DNA from 2 places in the Chitinophaga sp. RCC_12 genome. Region 1 is predicted to be linked to the other one. Evidence: riboswitches for the same ligand, from Rfam matches in the RefSeq annotation. Region 1 holds a riboswitch; the other holds the start of a gene.
What was found. Region 1 has a riboswitch for thiamine pyrophosphate ahead of thiS (sulfur carrier protein ThiS). Riboswitches for the same ligand answer to the same signal wherever they lie in the genome.
Positions count from the first base shown of each region.

Region 1 (4,351 bases):
ACCAGGTTGCTTTAAGCATCACCGGCAGCGAACTTCAGTTGTCTGCCCAGGATGTGGACTTCTCCTTTGAAGGTAACGAACGCATGAACTGCCAGTATACCGGTGATGATATGCAGATTGCTTTTAATGCGAAATTCCTCATCGAAATGCTGAATGCAGCGGAAGGAGACGAAATCTCCATCGACCTGGCCACTGCCACCAAAGCAGGTATCCTCAGACCATCCGAAAAAGAAGAGAATGAGGACCTCCTTATGCTGGTAATGCCGCTCATGCTGAACAACTAAACTGCGGTTGTTAGCTAAATGCTAAAAAGATAAATACTTATAGCTAAAAACTTATACATAAAGCAATCTCTGACAAAGAGGTTGCTTTTTTCTTTGCCTGTGGCCTAAAAGAGGCCTTTTTATATTCCCCAAATAGTTGTAATTTTTCTCCGGAATCAGTGGTTGGAACACACCCGAGGATTCAGGACAGTAACGCAAGGGTAATAACAGTAACGGATATATGTTTACTGCGTATTACAAGATCACATCCCCCATATCCACTGCAGAGATTTTGTTGGCCTGGTTAAGGAGAACCACAGCATAGCGTAAAAAGACCGTTATATATATTTTACCATGATATGGTAAGTTTTTTTGAAAATATTCCGTCAGTATACCGTACTGCTATCCTGGTGAGCGGACTATTGCTGTTATGGATCATTGAGGGCATGGCGCCCCGGTTCCGTTTTAGCAGCAACCGCTACCGCCATGCCGGCACCAATCTCTTTTTTACATTAACCACGGTGATTGTAAATACAGGGCTGGCATTTCTTATTGTAAAGGCTTCCCGGTGGACCAGCGCCCAGCAGTTCGGCATCCTGTACCTGACGCAACTGCCGCTATGGCTACACACCATACTGGCATTATTACTGCTGGATTTTATTGGGGCCTGGCTCATACATTGGGTACAGCATAAAACGGCCTGGATGTGGCAGTTTCATAAAATTCACCACATAGATACACAGATAGACGCCACCACCGCCCTCAGACACCACCCGGTGGAAAGCCTATGGAGAGTAATAGCCCTTTTTGCCGCTATTATGATTCTCGGAGTGCCCTTCTGGATGATTATGTTATACCAGACCATATCGGCCTTAATGTCGCAGTTCAATCACGCTAATATCCATCTGCCCAAATGGCTGGATAACGCGCTTAGCTGGATCATTGTATCACCGGATATGCATAAGGTACATCATAGTCATTACCAGCCCGAAACAGACGCTAATTATGCCAATATATTTTCTATATGGGATCGCCTCTTCGGCACTTTTGTAAAAGTACCGGATACACTGGCGATCAGATACGGACTGGATGAATACCAGGACGCCCGCTACCAGGAAATAGGATCCCTGTTAAAAGTGCCCTGGGAACACGATAATCCCGTGATGAAGGAAAAGGTCAGTAGTCAGCATAAATAAAATACCTGTTTTGCAAACAATTATTCCTTCACCTGTTCTTTAAAATTCGAATATATGCAACACTCAACAGCATTAACAAAAACAGCCTGTATATCAGCGCTCATTATCGGTGTACTATCGGCAGCATTCGCTTTCAGTACACACACGCCTTCCTATGCAGTTACCGCAGGCTCAGTAGCTATAGTAGTTGGTCTTCTTTCCCTGTATATAGGAAGAAAAAATATTGACGATATGCAGCTCGCTGCTGCCGGCGTATTTATGGCGGTAGTAGCCTGCCTGGTAGGACTCTGGCAGCTATATAATTAATTGCTTCTATGGTATTTTTCCACGTAGCCTTCGGCGGCTTTTACAGGAAACAATACCAGTGAGGTGTCTGACAGTTCTTTTATAATAGTTGTATCCACGATCGTGGAGGTATCTTTTACGCCTTCAGAATGATTCCACAACAGCAGGGTGTCGTGTGTCAGTAACCATTTTTCGTATACCAGTGTGTACATGTTAATGGATCTGGCAGTTCCGTTCTTTCTAAGCTGAAAACCCTGCGTTTCCTTATCCAGGCCCGCTACGGGCTGTATCCACTTTCCTATGAGCTTAGCTGCGTCAATATGCAGCGTATCCGCAACAGCAGCAATGCTGTCAGTAATGCCGGCATTACTGCTGTCTGCGATTATACTAACCAGGCTACTGTCATCCTGTAATTCTTCCTGCTCCGCCTCCTTCTTACTCCCTTTACAGGCAACCGCCAGTATCAATAAACACATTAAACTGAATCGTACCATAATTTAAAAATACACAATTCATCATTTGTAATGTAATTTTTAAATATTTCCATTACTTTTACATCTACACTTTAGGGGTGTTTATCCAATATGAAGGATAAACTGAGATGATACCCTCAGTACCTGAAGCAGTTCATACTGCCGTAGGGAAAAGTAACTGAACCTTTCTCATCTTTCCACATCCTTAAAGTTTATTGTTTCACTTAAATTCCAATTAACATGGAAGTGCATGTAAACAATAAACTTTATGCGGTGCAGCCGGGAACAACCATCGCTGCACTCTTACAGTTTATTCAGATCTCTGCTCAAAAAGGCATTGCAGTGGCCGTCAACAACCAGGTGATACCGAAAACCTCCTGGGAAAACCAACCACTATCTGCAGCCGATAATATTACTATTATCAGGGCTACCCAGGGCGGCTAAACCCTGCATTTCATTTTTCGTATAGTCTTTTCCGTGATGCATCATTACGGACCGGCATTTCTATCTCTAAAAAAACCAGACATCATGAATAATCAGCCTGTGGCACTCAGCCGCACACCCTTTCCTGCTTCAGAAAAAATATACGTGGACGGAACTATCCACCCGGTAAAAGTAGCCATGCGCAAAATAACGCTCACGGGTACACGCATTCATGGGAAAAACGGGGATGCCGTTCCTAATGCACCCGTTGTTGTATACGATACCAGCGGCGCCTTTTCCGACCCCAATATCCATATTGATGTGGCCACCGGTATTCCGCGCATCCGTGAAACATGGATCAGCAGCCGGAAAGATGTGGAGCAACTCGCAGAGTATACCAGTCCCTTTGTAAGAGAACTGATGAAAGAAGGAGGCAAGATGCCTTTGATGAGCCACACGCATAAACCGTTGCGCGCCAGACCAGGTCAAAATGTAACCCAGTTGTACTACGCACAACAAGGCATCATTACACCCGAAATGGAATACATTGCTATCCGGGAAAATCAATGCGCCGACAAACTGTTTGAGCAAAACAATCCCCTCTGGGACCAGCATAAAGGCCAGAGCTTTGGCGCCAACACACCTGTAAAGTTTATCACCCCTGAATTTGTACGCCAGGAAATTGCCGCCGGCAGGGCCATCATCCCCGCCAATATTAACCACCCGGAAAGTGAACCCATGATCATCGGCCGCAACTTTCTTGTGAAAATAAATGCCAACATCGGCAACTCCGCGGTTACTTCCAGTATAGAAGAAGAAGTGGAAAAAGCAGTATGGTCTTGCCGCTGGGGTGCAGATACCATTATGGATCTTAGCACCGGCAAAAATATCCACGAAACCAGGGAATGGATTATCCGTAATTCGCCCGTGCCCATTGGCACCGTACCCATTTACCAGGCACTGGAAAAAGTGAACGGAAAAGCGGAAGCCCTTACCTGGGAAATTTTCCGCGACACATTGATTGAACAGGCAGAACAAGGTGTGGACTACTTCACTATCCATGCCGGCGTGCTACTGAGATATATACCGTTAACGGCAAAACGTGTAACCGGTATTGTTTCCCGTGGAGGCTCCATCATGGCTAAATGGTGCCTGGCGCATCACAAGGAAAATTTCCTGTATACACATTTCGAAGAGATTTGCGAAATCATGAAAGCATACGACGTTTCATTTTCACTGGGAGATGGATTACGCCCTGGCAGTATCGCCGATGCCAACGATGCAGCGCAGTTTGCAGAACTTGAAACACTGGGGGAACTTACCAAAATAGCATGGAAGCACTCAGTACAGGTAATGATTGAAGGCCCGGGCCATGTACCCATGCACCTCATCAAAACCAATATGGATAAGCAACTGGAGCACTGTCATGAAGCGCCTTTCTACACACTTGGCCCTTTAACCACCGACATCGCACCTGGCTACGATCATATCACTTCAGGAATAGGCGCCGCCATGATAGGCTGGTTTGGCTGCGCCATGTTGTGTTATGTAACGCCAAAGGAACATCTTGGGTTACCAAATAAAGAAGATGTACGGCAGGGTGTGATCACCTATAAGATCGCTGCGCATGCTGCCGACCTGGCGAAAGGCCACCCGGGTGCGCAACACAGGGACAATGCGCTCAGCAAGGCCCGCTTTGAATTCCGCTGGG
Region 1 is NZ_JBFUPS010000002.1:775,573-779,923, reverse strand. It holds gene dnaN (DNA polymerase III subunit beta) at 1-284, shown strand, start outside; gene AB6805_RS08515 (sterol desaturase family protein) at 623-1,459, shown strand; gene AB6805_RS08510 (hypothetical protein) at 1,514-1,765, shown strand; gene AB6805_RS08505 (lipocalin family protein) at 1,762-2,238, opposite strand; TPP riboswitch at 2,302-2,405, shown strand; gene thiS (sulfur carrier protein ThiS) at 2,458-2,661, shown strand; gene thiC (phosphomethylpyrimidine synthase ThiC) at 2,746-4,351, shown strand, end outside.

Region 2 (4,351 bases), on a different contig from region 1:
CTGGTTTGATCATAGCTGCTGTAGGTACTTCCGTTGGGTTCGTACTTCACGTTGAAGATATTGTTCAGCATGAATTGCAGCCCAAGTTCACGAAATAACGGTTGCGGCACTACGTAGTTGATGCGCAGGTTGTTTACAAAGTAAGCATCCAGGCTGCCGGCTACATTGGAGGTGTTATCCATATACTGACGGCTTACATATTTACCCAGCACATCGATGTTCAGGTTTTTAACTGGTTTCACGGTTAACGTTAACCCACCTACGAAAGAAGGGGAGAAGGAGATATCTGTTTTGTTGAATACCTGGGTATGTGATGCGTAGTCGGCATCGTAAGTAACGGCATGATAGTCCAGTACTTTGTTCTGGCTCAAAGCTGCATTGGCGGCCACACTCACGATACTTCCCAGTTTTACATTTCCATTTACTTCAATACCCATGCGGTAGCTTTTAGGAATGTTGGTACGGATGTATGCACCCACATCATTGAGCATACCGGTTTGCACCAGCTGGTTTTTATAGTTCATGTAATACACGTTGGCCTGGATGGCAGCGATGTTGTTGTTCCATGAATAACCGGCTTCCACGTCACGGAGTACTTCCGGTTTGGGTGTTGTTGTGCCGTAGTTGTTTTCAAAGTCCACGCGGTTGGGCTCTTTGTGCGCTATAGCCACAGAAGCGAATACGCGGTTGGTAGGATTGATGTTATAGGAGATACCTGCTTTCGGGTTGAAGAAATTATAATTCACATGTGCAATGTATGCGGGTGCGGCTTCAAAGCCATCCATGTTGTACATGATGTTGCGGTATTGCATATCTGCAAAAATGCTCAGGGCAGAAGTGAGTTTATATTCTCCTTTCCAGTAAATATTGAAATCGTTTTTAGCAGCAGGATAATTATAATATTCATGGTCTTTATCGATGCCTGTTTGTGCCCAGATAATTTTGCCGTAGTGGTCGCCGGTATAGCGGTTCCAGCCGCCGCCGAGGCTCCAGTTGAACTTGTCACCAGTGCGGTTCACGGAAAATACCGAGCCATAGAAGTAGTTGTCCAGCCACAGCTGACGAACGAGATCAGTGGTATCAACTTGTTTGCCGTTGATCACTGGTCCTTGCAGTCCGTATTCAGAGAAAGGTTGCTGTGCTTTGTACTGTTCGTAGTAGCCGCGTCCGCGGGTGAGGTGGAAGGCCACGTTGAAGTTGAGATGTGAATTTACTTCCTGGTTCAGGAATATCTGATAATGATCCTGTTGGTAGTTGTCTGTTTCATTATCGTATGGCGTGCCTGGTTTATCGGTGCCCGCAGAATTGTAGGTACGGTCTGTTTCCAGGAGTGCCTGTGGTACGCCGTTCCATGCCTGGTATGTTTTTTCTTTTCCGGAGAAGACGTTCAGCCGGATGGCTGTTTTGGCAGAAACGTAGGCGGCGGAAGTATAGAAAGAGCGCAGGTCAGAAGTGGCGCGGTTGATGTACCCATCTGATGAAATTTTGGAAAGGCGTGCATCGATGGTGAAGTGGTCGTTGATGAGGCCGGAACCTGCTTTCACTGTATGTTTCCAGCTATTGAAAGAGCCGTAGCTGTTGCTGATTTCGCCGTATGCTTTTTCATTGAATTCGTTGGTGCTGAGGTTCAGCGTAGCGCCGAAAGCAGCGGCGCCGTTGGTAGAGGTGCCTACGCCGCGTTGCAGCTGAACGCTGCTGACGGAGGACGCAAAGTCGGGCATGTTTACAAAAAATGTTCCCTGCGATTCTGCATCGTTTACCGGGATACCATTTACCGTAACGTTGATGCGGGTGATATCGGAACCACGTACGCGCATGCCCGTATAGCCGATACCGGTACCTGCGTCTGAGTTAGTAACTACGCCTGGTTGCTGATCCAGCAGTATGGGCAGGTCCTGGCCAAGGTTTTCTTTCTTAAGGTCTGCCGCCGTTAAAGTGGTGTTTACGAAAGGCGAATTTTTACCGGCGCGTAAACTGCTGATCTCTACAGGTTTTACAAACAGTGCTGTTGTTTCCAGCGAAATGTCTGCCAGCTGTGTGGTGTTATTCGCTGTAATGGTAGTGGTAAATGTTTTGAAGCCAATGTAGCTGGCGGTTAAGGGATAACTTCCTTTTTTAGGAAGATGAATACTGTAGTGGCCTCTGCTGTCGGTAACAGCGCCGGTTTGGTTGATGGAGATGGTAACACCCTCCAGTGGCTGGCCGCTGGCTTTACTGGTAACGGTACCGGTAACCAGGGATTGTGCATGTAAAGTGCCTGCTATAGATAGCAGCACTAATAACATTAGCTGTTTCATTTTAAATATCCTGTTTTCTGTTAGTTCATTCCTAACCAGCATTACCTGGTCCAGGTTCATTGGGTGTGATCTCAGCCTGAAAGTAAGGCACCCCATGTATTGTGTTAGTGCAAAGGTATACTTGTATCTATAATAAATCAGAAATTATTTTTTGGAAGAAGGAAAAATGCTTAATTTTCAGAGATACTTCTCTCAGTCATCTTTTATAAATTTTTAATCATTTAAATCTTTATTTCTGATGATCAAACTTCAGTTTATCGGGCATCTTGGCCGCGATGTAGTGAAAAAAGAAGTCAACGGCGCCACTGTTTTCAATTTTCCGGTAGCGGTAAATGAGCGTTTTAAAAACGCGCAGGGCATACTGGAAGAAAGGACCACCTGGGTGGATTGCTCGCTCTGGGACAAGGCCAATGTAGCTCCTTATTTAACGCAGGGTGTAATGGTGTACGTAGAAGGCGCTCCAAAACTGGAGGCTTATGTAAGCACAGCTACCGGTGCGTTATGCGGGGCCATCCGGCTCCGGGTGTTTTCACTGCAGTTACTCAGCCGTAAGGACGAGGAAAAGCGGAAAATGCCGGTCGCTGAAATGACCGTACCCGAGGCAGAGCCCGTTCAGGAGCAGCCGGCTGACGATCTTCCATTTTAACAATGTATGAAGCATTCCAATATGAAAGCCAACCAGTTACGGTTGGCTTTTTGTTTTTCTTTTAAAAAAGATTTGGAGCGGATTGAAATATTTGTATCTTTGCACCCTCATTGCGAGGTAGAGCAGAGGTAGCTCGTCGGGCTCATAACCCGAAGGTCAGTGGTTCGAATCCGCTCCTCGCTACAAAATAGGTACGTCAGCGTCCATAAAAAAGATTAAGAGCCGAAGAAATTCGGCTTTTTTTATTTCGGTAAGTTTGAGTTGTGAAAGCAACATCACCAGGTTTTAAATGTCATCATGCATAAGGCAGGTTTTGTAAATATTTTTGGTAAGCCCAATGCGGGAAAAAGCACCTTGCTGAACGCCATTATCGGCGAGAAGCTGGCTATTATTTCCCCCAAAGTGCAAACCACGCGGCATCGTATTACAGGCGTATTAACGGACCCTGCGTATCAGATCGTTTTTTCTGACACACCGGGCATCATTGATCCCAAATACAAGCTGCACGAGAAAATGATGGGTGCGGTTAAATCCGCCCTCGAGGATGCCGATGTAGCTTTGCTGATCATGGATTCGAAAGATTCCATGGAAGAAAACCTGGAATTATTTGATTCACTGAAACTGAAAGTGCCGATCGTTCTCATCCTTAATAAAATGGATAATATCCTTAAAGAGGATATGGAAGTTCTGGTAGAACGCGCCAAAGCCTGGGGCAAAGCAGCAGCGGTAGTACCGGTGTCTGCAATGCAGAAGAAAGGTATAAAAGAGTTACTGGCGGAAATTATAAAGCTGTTACCTGATGGCAACCCGTTCTATCCGGATGATACACTAACGGATAAGTCTACACGTTTTTTAGTGGCAGAAATGATCCGTGAAAAAGTATTTCAGTTGTTTGAAGAAGAGATTCCTTATCACACTACGGTAATTGTTACACAATTCCAGGAAAAGGAAACACTGACAAAGATCACCGCTGAAATCATCGTCACCCGCGACACCCAGAAAGGAATTATCCTCGGTGAAAAGGGCAAATCCATCCGCGAGCTGGGAACATTAGCCCGGCAGGAGATAGAGAAATTTATTGAGCGGAAAGTATTCCTGGAACTGTTTGTGAAAGTACGCGGCAAATGGCGCGACAACGACACTTTCCTGAAGGAATACGGATATTAATCATTGCAAAATTCCTGGATGTATTATCCAGGTTAGTACGACAAAATATAATAAAAAAATGGCAGGATTTACAGCAGCTATAGTGGGTCGCCCCAACGTAGGCAAGTCAACGTTGTTCAATCGTTTACTGGAACAACGGAAGGCCATCGTGGATGACCAAAGCGGTGTAACCCGCGATCGTCAATACGGTATTGCCGACTGGAACGGCAAAACCTTCAACGTAATCGATACTGGCGGATTT
Region 2 is NZ_JBFUPS010000003.1:651,358-655,708, forward strand. It holds gene AB6805_RS12330 (TonB-dependent receptor) at 1-2,297, opposite strand, end outside; TPP riboswitch at 2,309-2,402, opposite strand; gene AB6805_RS12335 (single-stranded DNA-binding protein) at 2,536-2,943, shown strand; tRNA gene AB6805_RS12340 (tRNA-Met) at 3,055-3,126, shown strand; gene era (GTPase Era) at 3,241-4,110, shown strand; gene der (ribosome biogenesis GTPase Der) at 4,169-4,351, shown strand, end outside.
Region 2: it holds a riboswitch for thiamine pyrophosphate, as region 1 does, so the genes downstream of both, AB6805_RS12330 (TonB-dependent receptor) here and thiS (sulfur carrier protein ThiS) in region 1, are expected to answer to the same signal.